DNA from 3 places in the Aureimonas mangrovi genome. Region 1 is predicted to be linked to each of the others. Evidence: riboswitches for the same ligand, from Rfam matches in the RefSeq annotation. Region 1 holds a riboswitch; each other region holds the start of a gene.
The links. Region 1 has a riboswitch for cobalamin ahead of metE (5-methyltetrahydropteroyltriglutamate--homocysteine S-methyltransferase). Riboswitches for the same ligand answer to the same signal wherever they lie in the genome.
Positions count from the first base shown of each region.

Region 2: another riboswitch for cobalamin. It lies ahead of H1343_RS12920 (TonB-dependent receptor plug domain-containing protein); the one in region 1 lies ahead of metE (5-methyltetrahydropteroyltriglutamate--homocysteine S-methyltransferase).
Region 3: another riboswitch for cobalamin. It lies ahead of H1343_RS03790 (5-methyltetrahydropteroyltriglutamate--homocysteine S-methyltransferase); the one in region 1 lies ahead of metE (5-methyltetrahydropteroyltriglutamate--homocysteine S-methyltransferase).

Region 1 covers NZ_CP059692.1:361,869-367,660, forward strand. The annotation lists gene H1343_RS01670 (glutamine amidotransferase) at 1-240, shown strand, start outside; gene metE (5-methyltetrahydropteroyltriglutamate--homocysteine S-methyltransferase) at 283-2,622, opposite strand; cobalamin riboswitch at 2,728-2,950, opposite strand; gene H1343_RS01680 (response regulator transcription factor) at 3,009-3,539, opposite strand; gene H1343_RS01685 (ATP-binding protein) at 3,536-4,699, opposite strand; gene H1343_RS01690 (MFS transporter) at 4,897-5,792, opposite strand, start outside.
Region 2 covers NZ_CP059692.1:2,674,725-2,680,516, reverse strand. The annotation lists gene H1343_RS12930 (FecCD family ABC transporter permease) at 1-486, opposite strand, end outside; gene H1343_RS12925 (ABC transporter substrate-binding protein) at 483-1,340, opposite strand; gene H1343_RS12920 (TonB-dependent receptor plug domain-containing protein) at 1,346-3,280, opposite strand; cobalamin riboswitch at 3,397-3,598, opposite strand; gene H1343_RS12915 (TrmH family RNA methyltransferase) at 3,739-4,563, shown strand; gene H1343_RS12910 (hypothetical protein) at 4,496-5,545, opposite strand.
Region 3 covers NZ_CP059692.1:809,992-815,783, forward strand. The annotation lists gene H1343_RS03785 (xanthine dehydrogenase family protein molybdopterin-binding subunit) at 1-1,651, shown strand, start outside; cobalamin riboswitch at 1,812-2,011, shown strand; gene H1343_RS03790 (5-methyltetrahydropteroyltriglutamate--homocysteine S-methyltransferase) at 2,137-3,252, shown strand; gene H1343_RS03795 (TRAP transporter substrate-binding protein) at 3,311-4,285, shown strand; gene H1343_RS03800 (TRAP transporter small permease) at 4,282-4,773, shown strand; gene H1343_RS03805 (TRAP transporter large permease) at 4,766-5,792, shown strand, end outside.

The sequences.
Region 1 (5,792 bases):
TCGACACCGATCTGCCGCAACCAGGCGTTTTCGCGCGGACGCAACGTCCTTGGGCTGCAGTTCCATCCCGAGGCCGTGGCGGCGCGTTTCGAGCACTGGCTCCTCGGCCATGCATCCGAGCTCGCGACCTCCGGGATCGATCCGGTGGCGCTGAGAGTGGATGCAGCGCGCTACGGCGCCGGGCTGGAGAGCGCCGGCGCCGCGATGCTGGCACGATGGCTCGATGGCCTCGAAGCATGAGGGGCGCCCGGCGGACTGCCGCCGGGCGCTCACTTGTGAACCTCAGGCGGAGGCGCGCAGTTCCTTCGCCGCCGCCACCATGTTGACGAGGGCAGGGCGCACCTCGTCCCACTTGCGCGTCTTCAGGCCGCAATCCGGATTCACCCAGATCTGGCCGGCCGAAAGGCGGGCGAGCGCGAGCTTCAGGAGATCGGTCATCTCCTGGGTCGCCGGAACGCGTGGCGAGTGGATGTCGTAGACGCCGGGGCCGATCTCGTTCGGGTACTTGTAGGTCTCGAACGCCCCGAGAAGCTCCATGCGCGAGCGCGAGGTCTCGATGGAGATGACGTCGGCGTCCATCGCGCCGATCGCCTCGATGATGTCGTTGAACTCCGAGTAGCACATGTGGGTGTGGATCTGCGTTTCGTCGGCAACGCCCGACGAACAGAGACGGAAGCATTCCACGGCCCAGTCGAGATAGGCCGCCCAGTCGCGCCGGCGCAGCGGCAGGCCCTCGCGAAGCGCCGCCTCGTCGATCTGGATCATCGCCGCGCCCGCCGCCTCGAGGTCGGCGACCTCGTCGCGGATGGCGAGCGCGATCTGCCGGCAGGTCTCGGCCCGCGGCTGGTCGTCGCGCACGAAAGACCAGTTGAGGATCGTCACCGGGCCGGTGAGCATGCCCTTCATCGGCTTCGTCGTGAGGCTTTGCGCATAACGCCACCAGGCGACGGTCATTGGCTCGGGGCGTGAGACGTCGCCGAAGACGATCGGCGGGCGCACGTAGCGCGAGCCGTAGCTCTGCACCCAGGCGTGTTTGGTGAAGACGAAGCCGGACAGCTGCTCGCCGAAATACTGCACCATGTCGTTGCGCTCGAACTCGCCGTGGACGAGGACGTCGAGCCCGATCTCCTCCTGCCAGCGCACGGCCCGTTCCGTCTCCTCTCGCAGGAAGGCCTCGTAGTCGGCGCTGCTCAGCGCTCCCTTGGCGTTGGCCGAGCGGGCCTTGCGCACCTCCGAGGTCTGCGGGAAGGAGCCGATCGTGGTGGTCGGGAAAGCCGGCAGCGAAAGGCGACCTGCCTGCGCCTTGCGGCGCTCGGCAAAGGCTCCCTTGCGCCGGGCGGCCGAAGCGTCGAGCCCGGCGATGCGCGCGCGCACGCCCGTATCATTGACGCGCGGCGAGGCCCGGCGCGCCTCGATGGCGGCCTGTGCTGCGCCGAGCTCTTCGGCGACGCTCTCGCGGCCTTCGCCCAGCGCGCGCGACAGGACCGAGAGCTCGCCGATCTTCTGGACAGCGAAGGCGAGCCAGCCCTTCACGTCGACGTCGAGCGCGTCCTCCAGATCGAGATCAATCGGCACGTGCAGGAGCGAACAGGACGGCGCGATCTCGACAAGGCCGGCACCGCGCGCGGTGACGACCGGTTCGATACGATCGAGGATCGCGCCCAGATCGGCGCGCCAGACGTTGCGCCCGTCGATGACGCCGAGCGACAGCACAGCGTCGGATCGCGCGGCGGCCAGCACGTGCGGCAGCTCGTCCGCCCCGCGCACGAGATCGACATGCAGGCCCGCGACGGGCAGGGAGGCGGCGGTGCCGAGATTGTCGCCGAGCGGGCCGAAATAGGTGGCGAGCATGATCTTCAGGCCCGGGGCGGCGCCGACGAGGCGATCATAGGCGAAGCGGAGCGCGTCGCGCTCGTTCGGCAGGAGATCGAGGGCGAGTGCCGGCTCGTCGATCTGCACCCAGTCCGCGCCCGCGGCCGCCAGCCGGCGCAGGACGTCCTCGTAGACGGCGAGAAGGCCGGGCAAAAGCGCCAGCGGGTCGAAGCCCGCATCGTCGGTCTTGGCGAGCTTCAGGAAGGTGACGGGGCCGAGCAGCGCCGGGCGCGTGTGGATGCCGAGGGCCTTGGCCTCCTCGAAATGGTCGACCGGCTTCGTCGAGGACAGCGCGAAGCGCTGGTCGTCGGAAAGCTCGGGCACCATGAAGTGGTAGTTGGTGTCGAACCACTTGGTCATTTCGAGAGCGCCGACGCCCTCGCCGTGCCCGTGCCCGTGGCCCGGATGGCCGCAGCCGGCATCGCCGCGGCTCTCGCTGCCGCGCGCCATCGCGAAATAGGTGTCGAGCGACACCCTGCCGCCCCTCCAGCCGTAGCGCGGCGGCACCGCGCCGACCATCGCGCAGGTGTCGAGCACATGGTCGTAGAGCGAGAAATCGTTCGACGGGATGCGCGTGACGCCAAGGGCCGCCTGCTCGCGCCAGTTGGCGGCACGGATCTCGCGGGCGGTTTTCTCCAGATCGTCTGCTGACGACTGGCCGGACCAATAGGATTCCAGCGCCTTCTTCAGCTCGCGCCGGCGCCCGATGCGCGGCACGCCGAGCGTTGCGAAGGATACGGTTGCATTCATGACTTCGACCCCAATCAATCGGGGGCATGGGTCAGCGAGCGCATGGGTGACGGCCGCCCGCTTCGGGCGGGACGTCGATGCGCCTCACCGGGACACCCCGCCCGTGGACGTTACTGCGTCACGGCAGGTCTCCTGGCTCGCGGGTCGCCGCCCATGCTCCGCCTTCCCGGGCGAACCCAGTGGCCTGATGGAGAACGGGCTCGCCGCTTACAGTTGCGGGGGCAGCGCCGGCCTTGCCTTCCCTTAGCGGGGAGGGCGCACCGGCTTCCCTCTTAGCTTCACGCCACACGGGAGGCGCGACGGAAGAACCATGACGCGAGCACCATCGCCGCATTCCGAAAGAACGTCAAGAGCGATATAAAGACATCCTTATATCGCTATGTCTGTTAGGTGAGGCGTCGCTTCTCGAGCTTGCGGGCAAGCGTGCGCCGATGCATGCCGAGCCGTCGCGCGGTTTCCGAAATGTTGAACTCGGAATCCACCAGCGTCTGGTGAATGCGTTCCCATTCGAGGTTCTTGAGCGACGTCGGTCGTCCGTCGAGCGGCACACTGGCGTCGCCTTCGACGCGCTCGAAGGCCTTCTCGATGTCGTCGGTGTTGGCAGGCTTGGGCAGGTAGTGCCGGGCGCCGAGCTTCACCGCTTCCACCGCCGTCGCGATCGAGGCGAAGCCCGTCAGAACCACGATGCGCATGTCCGGATCGTGCTCGCTCAGCGTTTTTACGCAATCGAGCCCGGAGCGGCCGACGAGCTTGAGATCGACCACGGCATAGCCGGGCGAGACGCGCTGCAGGAGCGTTTCCATCGCCTCGTAGTCGGCGCAGTGATGGACCTCGTAGCCGCGCCGCTCGAAGGAGCGGCTGAGCGCCCTGGCCAGAGCCAGATCGTCCTCGACGATCAGAAGGACATCCTCACTCATGGGGTGTTCTCCTCGATGGAGGCGAGCGGCAGGCGGATGGTGACGCTCGCGCCGCCGTGCCTGCCGTGCTCTTCGCTGTTGCGTGCCTCGACCTGCCCGCCGAGCTTGCGCACGACGTTCATCGTGAGGAACAGGCCGAGGCCGGCGCCGGGCCGCTCCTTGGTCGAGACGTAGGGGCGCCCGATCCGCGCCAGAACGTCCGGCGCGAAGCCGGGGCCATCATCCGTGATGCGCACGGCGAGGTCTTCGCCGAGCTGTTCGACGGTGAGGGCGATCCTCTCGGCCGAGGCTTCCAGCGCGTTGTCGAGAAGGTTGAAGACGACCTGCTTGAGCGTCAGATCCGAGACAATGGCGATGTCCTGCGCGAAGCGGTTCTCGTAGACGAGGCCGCTCGCGCCTCGCGCCTCGCGCCATTCCGCCGCGATCTCGTCGAAGAAGCGGCGTTGCGTCGTGTGGACCGTGCCCTCGCCGCGCGCCTCGCCGGCCGAGACGAGGATGCCCGAGACGATCGCCTTGCAACGGTCGAGCTGGCCCTGCATCTCGTCCATCTCGGCCGACATGTCGGCGTCGGCGCGCAGTGCCGGCATCTTGCGCCAGTCGCTCAGGATCACTGAGAGCGTGGCGAGCGGAGTGCCAAGTTCATGCGCCGCGCCCGAGGCCAGAAGGCCCATGCGCACGATGTGGTCCTCCTCCACCGCACGGCGGCGCAGTTCGGCAAGGCCGGCATCGCGCGCGGCGAGATTGCCGCTGATCCGCGCGACGAAGAAGACGAGAAGCACCGCCACGAGAAGGAAGCAGATGAACATGCCCTGCACGTGCAGGTCCAGGAAGGCAGGCCGCCCGCCGCGCGGCAGCGGCATCGGCCGGTGGAAGGCTGTGAGGCCAGCGAAGCACAGGGCGGTGATGCCCACCAGCGACCACACGATGCGCGGCCCGAACAGGACGGCCCCGAGGATCACCTGCAGGAGGTAGAGCGAGACGAAGGGGTTCCACGCGCCGCCGCTGAAATAGAGCTGGCCGGTAAGAGCGGCGACGTCGAAGAGGAGTTCGCAGAAGAGCTCGGTGTCCGAGACGCTGGTGCGACGACTGTGGCGCAGGAGCGTTGCGACATTGAGCCCGAGAAGAAGGACGACGATCGCGCCCATCTCGAAAAGCGGCAACTCGATGCCGAGCCAGGCATGGACGAAGAGGATCGTCGCAACCTGGCCCGCGACCGCGATCCAGCGGAGCTGGACGAGGAGAAAAAGGTTCTTCCGGTTGGTGTTGTCGCTGACGGAAATCGTCGCGCTCCCAATGGGCGGTCAGAAGGCGGGAGATCGGAGGTGGTCGGGAGCGCGGTGGCCCCCGACCCGTTCGATCAGTTGCTGGCGGCCAGGCGCCGGTTGAGGCGCAACGCGATCAGCGTGCAGATGGCGCCCGACAGAAGATAGCCGCCCGAGGAGATGACGCCGAGCTGCTCTGTAAGGACCAGCGCCACCAGCGGCGCGAAGCCCGCGCCGAAGAGCCAGGCGAGATCGGAGGTCAGCGCCGAGCCGGTGTAGCGGTGCTGGCGCGTGAAGTTGGCCGCGACGACGCCCGAGGACTGGCCGAAGGAAATGCCCAGAAGCGTGAACCCGAGGACCATGTAGACCGTCTCGCCGACCGTGCCGGCAGCCAGCAGCAGCGGCGCGAAGACGCTGAAGATCGCGATGGCGACGGCCGAGGCGCCGAGCAGCCAGCGCCGCCCGATCCTGTCTGCGAGGACACCCGACAGGACCACGGCTCCGAGGCCGACCACCGCCGCGACCCCCTCGATGACGAGAAAGTTCGAGGGCTGGTCGTCCGTGTAGAGGAAGACGTAGGAGAGAGGAAACACCGTGACCATGTGGAAGAGCGCGAAGCTCGCCAGCGGCGCGAAGGCGCCGATGACGATGTTGCGCCAATCGTCGCGGATGGTGTCCGAAACGGTTCCGGGCACGAGTTCGCCCGTCTCGAAGAGCTTGGTGTATTGCGGCGTCACCACGATGCGCAGCCGCGCGAAGAGCGCCACGACGTTGATGGCGAAGGCCACGAAGAACGGATAGCGCCAGCCCCAGGACAGGAAATCCTCCGCCGAGAGGCTCATCGTCAGATAGGCGAAGAGCGAGCTTGCGACGATCAGCCCGATCGGAGCGCCCAGCTGCGGCATCATGGCGTACCAGCCGCGCTTGCCCTCCGGCGCGTTCAGCGCGAGCAGCGAGGCCAGGCCGTCCCAGGCGCCGGCGAGCGCCAGCC
Region 2 (5,792 bases), 1.2 Mb from region 1:
CGCAAGCGCCGTCATAGCACCGGCGAAGGAATTGACGGCAACGCCGGCCAGAATGAGCGTCGTCGTGCTGGCCGTGCGTCCGGCCAAGGCGAAGAGGAGCGCGGTGGCGGCAAAGGCACCTGCGATCCCGCCGAGCGGCAGAGCGAGCGCGAAGGCACCCGCCAACCCGGTGTAGAAGGTGAGGACGGCGCCCAGCGCCGCCATGCCGGAGATGCCGACAATGCCGGGTTCGGCGAGGGGATTGCGCAGGAGGCCCTGCATGGCCGCGCCCGCAAGGCCGAGCGAGAAGCCGACGAGAAACCCGAGCAGCGCGCGGGGCAGGCGGAGTTCGACGAGGACGAGCGCGGGCAGCGTCTGGCGGCCGGCCAGCGCGTCGGAGAAGGCGGCCCGAAGGTCGAGCGGCGCATAGCCGAGGGCGAGTGATGCACCGAAGGCGAGGAGGCAGAGAGCCGCGAGCGTTCCCGCGAGAGCCGGTCGCGCGATCACGATCCGCCTCCGGCGTCGCCCTTGGCATCGCGCCAGCGCGCCGCGCCATCACGCAACCTTTGGACGGCTTCGACGAGGCCGGGGCCGGGGCATGTCCACAGGCGAGAGGGCACCGCCACGATCTGCGTGCGCCCTTCGAGGCGGGCCAGCGCTGGATGGCGCAGGATCTCCGTCGCGAGCGAGGGGGCGTCGTCGTCGGCATCGACGACGAGAATGTCCGGCGCCGAGAGGACGATAGTTTCCAGCGGCACGTGCCCGTATGCCGCGATGCCGAGCTCCGTTGCGGCGTTGGAAAGGCCCGCGCGGGCGAGAAGTTCGTCGCTCAGCGAGCCGGGGCCGACCGTGAAGCCGTTGGGTTCGAGGACGAGCGCGCGGGGGCGCTCGCCTGTGGCGGCCGACGTGTCGAGCGTCGCGTGCATGTTCCCAATAATCGCCGCACCGCGCTCGCGCTGGCCGAGCGCGGTGGCAATCTCGATGATCTGATCGTAGGTTCCGTCCAGCGTCTGCGGCATGGAGAGTTCGAGGATCGGGGTGCCGATACGGCGCAGGAAGCCGCTCGCGCCCTGCGTGGTGAAGGCGCCGGTGAGAACGAGGTCCGGCGCCTGGAGGGCGATCTCCTCTGCGGCCCCGTCATTGATCGGAACCTCCGCTGCAAGAGCCGAGACGTTCGAGAGCTGCCCGTCGCGCGCAAGCGATGTCACGGAAGCGATCTGCGCGCGGTCCGCGAGACGCAGGACGAGCTCGTCCGCGCACAGATTGAGCGATGCGACGCGCGGCAGCGCCTCCTCTCCCCATGCGGTTGCCGGCCCGAAGGCGGAAAGCGCGAAAAGGAGGGGGAGGAGACGCTGCCGCATGCGCGTCAGAAGGTCAGGTTGAGGCCCGCATAGGCGGCCCGCCCCGGCGTTCCGTAGGTGAAGACTTCCTCGTAGCCCTCGTCGAAGAGGTTCTCGACGCGCCCGTAGATTTCCGCATTGTCGGTCAGCCTGTAGGAGCCGGCGACGTTCACCAGCACGTAGCTGTCGAGTTCGACAACCTGGCTGGCGAAGAACTCGTCGAAGAAGAGGTCCTTCTGGGAGCCGTTGTAGATGATGCCGAGATTGACGCCGGCGCGCTCTTCCTCGCCGAAGCGGTAATCGAGGTTCAGGCTGGCGATATCGCGCGGGCGGCGGACGAGTTCGTCGCCGTCGGCGTCCTCCCCGTTGGTGCGGGTGTAGGCCGCGCGCGCGGTCAGGCCGTCGAGGAGCTGAAGCGTCAGGCCGAGTTCCACGCCGTCGATCTTCGATTCGCCCGGCAGGTTGATCGAGGTCTGGCCCGAGCCGGTGATCAGGTTCTCGATGCGCTGGTCGAAATAGGTGGCCTCGATGAAGGCCAGCCCGTCCCAGAGAGTCTGGTCGATGCCCACGTCCCAGCCGCGCGCTTCTTCCGGCTGAAGGTCCGGGTTGCCCCGGTAGTCCTCCGAGTAGCCGTAAAGTTCGTAGAGCGTCGGGTTCTTGACGCCCGTGCCGAAAGAGGCGCGCAGCTTGGTGCCCGTCTCGAGGAAGGAATAGGCGCCCGTCAGGCGGTAGGTGTCGGCGTCCTCGAAGATGTCGTTGTCGTCATGGCGCAGGCTGCCCGTCAGCGACAGCCGGTCAGCGAAGGTCACCTGATGCTGCCCGACGAAACCCGTCGTGTCGATCGTGCGGTCGAAGGAGGAGAAGGCGTTCTCGCTGACGGCCGAGTTCTCCTCGTGCTGGATCGCGAAAGTGGAGATGTGGGTCGTGTCGAACAGGGCCGGCGTGTCGAAGGAGAAGTTCGTCTGGTAGTCGACGCGCCGCGTCTCGCCGGTGAAGCCGTAGGGTGTCGTCTCGGTGGTCGTGTCGCGCTCGTTGCGCGTGTAGCCGAGGCCGAAGATGTGGTCCCAGCGTCCGTCGAGGAGCGAGAGCTTGCCCTCGGCGCGCCCGAAGAACTGCTTGCCGTCGGTCTCGATGTCGGCATCGACCGCGCCGATGCCGCCGAAGAAGTCGTCGCCGTCGGCTTTGTAGTCCACATAGCGGCCGACGAGCGACAGCTCGAAGATTTCGCTCGGGCGAAGGTTCAGCTTGGCAAAGCCCGTGGCGTTCTCGTAGCCGTCGCGCTCCGAGTTGCCGCGCGCCTCGCTGGCGATCGAGATGCCGTCGGTGCGGTAGCCGGCCCCGCTGGCGATGAAGTCGTATGTCTCGTCGCCGGCGCTGACGGAGGCTTGGCCCATCGCCGTGCCGAAGGAGCCGCCCTCGGCACGGATGCGCACGGTGGGCGCGCCCGAACCGCGACGGGTGACGATGTTGATGACGCCGCCGATCGCGTCGGATCCGTAGAGCGCGCTCTGCGGTCCGCGCAGCACCTCGACGCGCTCCACTTCCTGAGCGAGGAGATGGGCGAAGTCGAATTCCGAATCGGCGGACGGGTCGTTGACGCGGATGCCATCGATGAGAACGAGCGTCTGGTTGCTCTCCGAGCCGCGAATGCGCACCTGCGTGAACTGGCCGACGGGCCCGGCGCGATTGACGGCGACGCCCGGAATCTCGCGCAGCACGTCGGAGACGAGACGCGTCTGGCGATGCTCCAACTCCTCGCCCTCGACAGCGGTGACGGCGCTGCCGACCTTCGTGAGGGGGGTCGGAACGAGGTTCGCCGACACGACGACCTCGTCGAGCTGGAGGCTGAAGGGCGCGGCCTCCTGGGCCGACGCGAGGCTGGGCAGCGCGGCGGATGCGCTCAGGGAAAGGGCGAGGAGGGCAGGGCGACTGGCGCTGCGGCGGAGGGAAAGCTTCGGCAAGGTCGGGCCTCGGGTCACGCGTGTGTGGCACGTCACCGCGAAACCCGGCTTCGTCCCGCACGCCCGGAGGCCATGCGGATCGATCCCCGCCTGGACACCCCGCCCGGCGCGCTCGCGTGTGACCACGGCTGACGGCAGGTCTCCTGGCTCGCGGGTCGCCGTCCGTTTCGTCGCCTTCCCGGGACCCGAAAGCCCAGTGGCTGTTGACGATGGACTCGCCGCTCACAGTTGCGGGGACAGCTGCGGCATTGATCGAGTTTCCGATCGCACCGCATTCCCTTTTGATCCCCGAGGGGAACCGTCCCTCAAGGTCTTGCGGTGTGGGGTCCGGCGCGTCAACGGCGCGCAGGCGTGTCTGCTCACGCGGGGCTGCAAGGGTTGCAGACGCGCCACTCTCGAAGAGCCGCGAGCGTAGATCGAAGTACCGTGCGCGGCGCCTATGCTGTAGAGGCGCCCGGATGGAACAGGCGGATCTTCTCATCCAGCATATCGCCGACGCGCGCGACCAGCGCATCGAACCGTTCCGCGATATCCGCGAGCGCGATCTCGTGCGGCGCGGTGGCTTTATCGCCGAGGGTTCGGTCGTGCTGGACGAACTGCTGCGCTCCGAGCGCTTCCGCCCCACGGCGCTCCTCCTCCTGCGAAACCGGCTGGAGGGTCTTCTTCCCAGGCTCGCGCGCCTCGACCGAGCGACGCCCGTCTACGTTGCCGAACGCGAAGTCTTCGACGCCATCGCGGGGTTTCCAGTCCATCGCGGCGTGATGGCCCATGCGGAGCGACGGCCGGATGCTCCCGAGCCCGATCCGGCGAGCCTTGCCCGAGCCGGCGCGCTGGTGGTCGTGGCGGCCGGCATCGCCAATCACGACAATATGGGCGCGATCTTCCGGGCGGCCTCTGCCTTCGGTGCGCGCGCGGTGTTCCTCGACGAGACCGCGTGCGACCCGCTTTACCGCAAGGCGATCCGCGTCTCGGTGGGCAGCGCGTTGACGACGCCCTTCGCGCGCCTCGGCAGCGTCGAGGCGACGGCGGATCTCCTGCAATCGGCTGGCTTCGACTGCGTGGCGCTCTCGCCTCGGGGGGAAGGGCGGCTCGACCTCTGGCGCCCGCAGGGGCCGGTGGCGCTGTTCCTCGGCGCCGAAGGGCCGGGCCTGCCGGATACGGTGATGGCGCGGCTGCGCACGCTGCGCATCGCGATGGCGCCTGGCCTCGACAGCCTCAACGTGGCGACGGCCGGCGCGATCGCGCTCCACCACGCCTACGCTTGCCGTTCGGAGCAGGACTGACGGTCGCTTCCTGCGGCTCGGCGGTGCCGAGCGCGGCGGCGCGTTCGGCAAGTGTCGGTCTGGCGCCGTCGGCGGGCCTGCCCTCCGCATTGCCCGCTTCGGCGCCATCATGGATCACCCGCGCGGCGATGGCTGACACGGCTTCCAGCACCTTGGCGTTCTCGGCGGCGCGCTCGGCGGGATCGGCCGGGCGGCGCGTCGGCACCGACAGGGCGCGCAACTCGTTTACCTTTGCGCGCTCGGCCTCGGGCAGCGAGATCGGCCCGGCCGGTGGGGAAGGCGCGTTCGCCACTGCCACCGCCGCGGGTGCGGCGGCGGGCGGGGCGTCCGACCTTTCCGCGTCGGCGGCCGCCTGCGTCGTCGTGGGCTCGCCCGTGGCCTTCGGTGCCGCAGCGCGCTGCGCGAGGATCGCCGAGAGTGCGGCGGTGGCCGTCTTCACGCGGCGATGGGCCGCTTCGTCCTCCGCGTCCTCCTCGATTTCCGGCCGCTCGTCTGCGACCGGTGCCGGCTGATCGGCTTCTTCGGTCTCTACTTCGGGAGGCGGCGTCTCGGCCTCGACGAGCTTGCGGCGGAGAAGTTCGTTCTCCGTCTCTAGGCGGGCGCGTTCGTCGTCGATCTCCCGCATGACGGCTTCGAGGTCGACAATGTCGGTGCGCAGGCTGTCGTTCTCGGCGAGTGCCCGGTCGCGCTCCACCGTCATGTCGGCGACGGCGCGCACCTGCCGCCCGACTTCAGCGCGCTCGGCGATAGCGCGCTCGGCGGCACGCTTGGAGGCCATTTCGCTGCGGCGGATCGCGACCGCCGCTTCCGCACGCGCGCGGTCCACCTCGGCGCGGATCTCGTTCATGGTCGCGGGCATGGTGGCGGCGATGTCGCGGCGGGCGAGGCGCTGGGCGTTGCGCCACAGGATCGGCACGAACAGCAGCGCTACGAGGGTCGCGACGAGAGCGCCGAGAGCGAAAACGAGGCCTGTGGCGATCATGCGGAACCTAGCGGATCAATGACAAACGGCCGGACACCGCACTTCGCTCCGATTGTGGAGCCGGTCCGGCGCCTTGGCAAGCGTGCCGCGTGAAGGGCGACGGCCGACCGCACTTTCGCACGGCCGGCCGTTCTCGCGGGGGACGCTGTCTCTGAGCATCGGCCCGCGAACCGTATCCGGTTCCCGAAAGCCGATGGGTCGATTCAACAGGTTAGAGGGACTTTGTGCGCCCGAAAGGATGCACGGC
Region 3 (5,792 bases), 450 kb from region 1:
GAACCCGATGGAGCTGATCTCCACAGTGGCGCAGTGGCGCGGCGACCGGCTGATCGTCCACGAAGGCACGCAGAACGCGGGGGCCATCCGCTTCGGCCTGGCGCGGATGTTCGGCATCGACGCGGATCTGATCGAGATCATCTCGCCTCATGCCGGCGGCGGGTTCGGTCAGAAGAACTCGATGCAGGCTCAGACATTCCTCGCCGCCTTCGCGGCCCGGCGCCTCGGCCGCCCGGTGAAGCTCGCTCTAACGCGAGAGCAGACCTTCCACACCGCAAGTTTCAGGCCGGCGGCGCACCATCGCGTAGCGCTCGGCGCGACGCGCGAAGGGCAGATCGTCGGCGCCGTCCACGAGGTCGACCAGCAGACCTCCCGGCACGACTTCTTTCCCAGTTCCTCGACGGAGATCACGGCCAGGCTGCACGGCATCGCCAACTTCCGCGGCAGCGAACGCATGGTGCGGACCGACACGCAGACCCCGGGCTACATGCGCGCTCCCTTCGAGCATGGCGGCACCTTCGCCTTCGAAACCGCGATCGACGAACTGGCCTGCGAACTGGAGATCGACCCCGTCGCCCTGCGGCTCGCCAACGACGCCTCGCAGGATCCGTTGACCGGCCGCCCGTTCTCCTCGCGCTTCCTCGCCGAATGCCTGACCATCGGCGCAGAGCGTTTCGGCTGGGCCGGGCGTCCGATGAGGGCAGGATCGATGACGGCCGAGAATGGCGATCTGATCGGCTGGGGCGTCGCCTGCGGCGCCTACAAAGCCTCGACGGCACCGGCGGCCGCCACGATCGAGGCGCATGCCGACGGACGCGTTCGCGTCAACGTCACGGGCCACGAGATGGGTCAGGGCCTTCGCACCGTAATCGCGAACCTCGTCGCCCGGCGCCTGAGGGCCGACGCCTCGCGCGTCGAACTCGTGCTCGGAAACACGCGGGGCGTTCCTCAGCACCTGACTGCGGGATCATGGGGCACGGCGACGGCAGTTCCGGCGGTCGAGGCCGCCGCGGACGCCCTTCTGGAGCAGTTGATCGACGCGGTGCCGGATGCCGGGCAATTGCCGATCGACGAAGTGCTGCGGCAGGCGGGGCTTGCAGAACTCTCCTCGCAGGCAAGGCACAAGGCGCCCGGCCAGCCTGATGCGGTCTATGAGCGCCTCGCGACCGGCCTGCCGGCAGCGATGGGGCCGGCCTATCCGGAATTCGTCGGCATGAGCTACATCGCGCACTTCGTGGAGGTGCGGATCGAAGGCAGCACGCGAAGGGTGCGGGTCCCGCGCGTTGTCAGCGTTGCAGACTGCGGACGGGTGGTCAGCCCGGTGACGGCCGCGAGCCAGGTGCGCGGCGGTGTCGTCGGCGGCATCGGCGCAACGCTGATGGAGATCAGCGAGATCGACCCGCGCCACGGTGGCTTCCTGAACGCCGACCTCGCCGAATACGTCGTTCCAGTGAACGCCGACATCGGTGAGATCGAGGTCCATTTCGTCGACGAACCAGATCCGCTTCTGAACGCAACGGGAGCGAAGGGGCTCGGGGAGGTGGCCATGACAGGCGTCGGCGCCGCCCTTGCGAACGCCATCCACCACGCGACGGGCCGCCGGCACCGCAACCTGCCGATTCGCCTCGACCAGATGTGGTCTGCCCCTTGAACGGCTGGATCCTTCTTCAGGGTAGAACCATAGTTCGGGATGGACACGTTCAATGGGGGAGGGTCAGCACTCCCTGTCCGCCAAGGTAGGAGACGGGCAGGCGGTCGGTACGTACGCGTTTCCATATCTTCACGTCTTGACAGAGCTTCGGCCGCGGATGACTTATCCGCCCGATCCAGGTGCCGGGGGAGACCTCGGGTAAAAGGGAATCCGGTCAGGGCTCTTGCCTCACTCCGGAACTGCCCCCGCAACTGTAGGCGGAGAGCCTGCCCGAAACGCCACCGCCTCAGATGAGGTTGGGAAGGCCGGGTGAGGCGACGACCCGCAAGTCAGGAAACCTGCCTGGATCGATCACCTGTTCCGGCCGCGGGCGGCGTGTCGGGAGCGGCTCTTCCGCCAGGGTGACATCGCTGCTTCGCGGGTTGGCCCGTGAAGCGATGTTTTGTTGCACGGCCCCCGAAGGGCCGACCTGAAGGCATGTCACGATGACGACCGAACAGACGCCCCGCCGCCGCGCTCCGCACCGCGCCGACCATGTCGGCTCTCTTCTTCGGCCGAGCGAAGTGCGCGAACTGCGCGACGCCGGTATCTTCGACGAACGCCTGCGTCAGGCCGAGGATGAAGCGGTCGGCGAACTGGTTCGGTTACAGAAGGATGCGGGCCTGCGCGTCTTCACCGACGGCGAAGTGCGCCGGCAGTTCTGGCACTACGACTTCATGGGGATGCTCAACGGCCTCGACATGAAAGCCTCGACGCGGTCGCTGCCGTTCCAGACCGAACACAAGACGCCGCCGGTCGAGGCGCACCTGACCGGACCGCTCGACTTCCCCGCCGACCACCCGATGATCGAGCACTTCACCTTCCTGAAGGGTCTGGTCAAGCCGGAAGACGGCATCGCCAAGATTTCGATCCCCGGTCCGTCGGCCTGTCATTTTCGCATGGAAGCCGAGAACATCGAGTACGCTCCCTATCGCGACGACGAGGTCCTCTTCGCCGACATCGCCGAGACGTACAGGAAGGCGGTTCAGGCCTTCTACGACGCCGGCTGCCGCTACCTGCAGCTCGACGACATCTTCTTCGCCTATCTCGGCGACGAGAAGCAGCGCGAGCAGCGCCGCGCCCGCGGGCAGGATCCCGACAAGCTGATCGAGCGCTACGCCTGGATGCTCGAGGAGGCGATCAAGGACCGTCCCGCAGACCTCGTGGTCGGCATGCACATGTGCCGCGGCAACTTCCGCTCCTCGCACGTCGCCGAAGGCGGCTACGACGCGGCGGCCGATGCGATCTTCAACCACACGTCGGTCGACGTCTACTTCATGGAGTACGACACGGAGCGCGCCGGCGGGCTGGAGCCCCTCAGGCTCCTGCCGAAGGGCGACAAGCGGGTCATGGCGGGCTTCATCACCACCAAGACCGGCGAGCTGGAGAGCATGGACTGGCTGCGCTCCAAGTTCGAAGAGGCGTCGCGCTACGTCGACATGGACCAGCTCGGCATCGCGCCGCAGTGCGGCTTCGCATCCACCGAGCATGGCAATGCCATCACCGAGGATGAGGAACGCCGCAAGCTGGAACTCGTGGTGAAGACGGCGGAGGCGATCTAGGGCGAGAACTGATCCGCTTCGACCGCCTGTCCCTGTCTCTCATCCAAGGAACGTCCCGATGAAGAACCTCAAGCGCGTCGTCCTCGCCGCAGCGCTCCTGGTCGTCGCTCCCGCCTCGGCCGAAACGCTGAAGCTCGCTCATTTCGTCGCGCCGACTCACACGTTGACCGAAGCCATCGTCACGCCGTTGACCGAGGGCATCGCGCCGTCGGGCCTGGTGATCGAAACTTATCCGGCGGGAAAGCTCGGTGCCGGTCCTGCCGACCAGTATGTCCGGGTCGTGCAGGGCGTCGCCGATATCGTCTGGGGCCTGCCGGGCTACACCTCCTCGCAGTTTCCGCTCGCCATGCTGACCGAACTGCCGGGCGCGCAGCCCGACGGAATGACCGGCGCCGATTTCCTCTGGAACGGCTACGACGCGGGGCTTCTGGAGCGGGAGTTTCCGCGAACCGAGCCACTGGCGCTGTGGACCGCCGAGCCCGCGGTCCTTATTCTGCGCGACCACGAAGTTCGCGAGCCGCAGGATCTGCGCGGCCTGAAGATCCGGGTTTCCTCCTCAATCACAGGCGAGATCGTGCAGGCGCTCGGGGCGATCCCGGTTCAGATGGCGGCCACCGACGTCTACAACGCGATGCAGACCGGCCTCGTCGATGGCGTCATCACCGGCTCTTCGGCGATCTCGGATTTTCGCTTCGACGAGGTTCTGTCGCACGTCACGCTCGGTATCCCGCTCGGCAACCAGTCCTTTTACGTCGTCGCCAATGCGGCGCGTGTCGGGAGCCTGCCGGACAGCGAGCGTGAAGCTCTTCGTGCGGCGAGCGGACGCGAGCTCTCGCGTCATGCCGAAGCGGCCTGGAACGCCAAGGGTGAGAGCGCCATCGCGGCGCTTCGCGAACGCGATCAGGGGATCGTCACCGAACTGACCCCCGACGAGATGTCCGCCTTTGAGGCGATTCTCCTGCCTCTCACGCAGGAGAAGGTTGCCGAACTCGGGGCTGAAGAGGCCTTCGCCACCATGCGGGGCGGGCAGTGAACACAAGCCTCGTTGAGCGCGGCATCGACGCGCTCGCCCGGTTCTGCGCGCGCCTTGCCGGTGCGGTACTCCTCGGCGTCACTGCCATGCTGCTTGCCGACGTCGCCGGCCGGTTCTTCGGCCACCCGCTTTTCGGCGCGCAGGACGTGGCGGAGATGTCGATGGTGATCATCACCTTCGGTGTCGTCGCGCTCCTCGACAGGCGCGGCGATCAGATCCGCGTTGATCTCTTCGGTCCGGTCATGTCGGCGCGGTTCCGGCGCGTGGTGGATCGCCTGTCCTCGCTTCTCGCCGCTGTCATCTGGCTGACCCTCGCCTGGACGCAGGTGGATGCGGCGGAGCTTTCGAGTCTTCTGTCGCTCTCCACCAACATCCTCGGCATCCCGCGCGCGCCGTTCGAATATGCACTGGCCGCCTTTGCCGCCACCGCCGGCGTCAGCGCGCTGGCGAGCGCTTTCCTGCCGTGCAGGAGCCAGCCTCATGCCTGAGACGCTCGCCGGCCTCCTCGGCATCTTCGCGCTTCTCGCCCTGATTCTTCTTCGCGTGCCGGTGGCGTTCGCCATGTTCGCGATCGGGTTCGTCGGCATCACGGCGCTGTCGGGCGTGAATGCCGCCCTGGCGCTTCTAGCTTCGGAGTCGTTTGCGCTCGCCGCTCGCTACGAACTCATCGTCATCCCGCTCTTTATTCTGATGGGCAATCTGGCGACGCGCTCAGGAATGAGCCGCGAGCTCTATGCCGCCGCATACGTCCTCGTCGGGCGCCTGCGCGGCGGGCTCGCCATGGCGACGCTTCTCGGCTGCGGCGCCTTCGCCGCCCTCTGCGGTTCCTCGATCGCCTCCGCGCTGACGATGGGCAAGGTCTCGCTCGGCGAAATGGAACGATACCGCTATTCGCCGCGCCTCGCGACGGCGACCGTGGCGGCGGGCGGTACGCTCGGCATCCTGATCCCGCCCTCCACCGGCTTCGTGATCTACGCGATCCTGACCGAGCAATCGATCGGACGCCTTTTCCTTGCGGGGCTCCTGCCGGGTCTCCTGCTTCTAGCCCTCTTCATGCTGACTGTAGCGCTTCTCTGCCGGCTGAACCCGGACGCCGGGCCGGCGGGCGAGCGGCCCACGCGGGGGTTGGGCCGGCGTGCGATTGCCGGCGCCGTTCCGGGCCTCGGCGTGATCGTAGCCACGATCGGCGGGCTCTACGCCGGCCTCTTCTCCCCGGTCGAAGCGGCGGCCGTGGGCTCGGGGCTCCTCGCGATCCTTGGCCTCGTGCGCCGTGAAATCCGCTTGAAAGACCTGTGGGACGCGGGCCGGGACTCGGCGATGACATCGGCGACGGTCATGCTGATCCTGATCGCCGCCCATCTCGTCAATCCGTTCCTGGCGCTCAGCCACATTCCGCAATGGGTTGGCGAGGCGTTGACCGGCAGCGGTCTCTCGCCCTATGCGGTCCTGGCGCTGATCATCCTGGCTTATCTCCTGCTCGGCATGTTCATGGACGGCTTCGCCATGC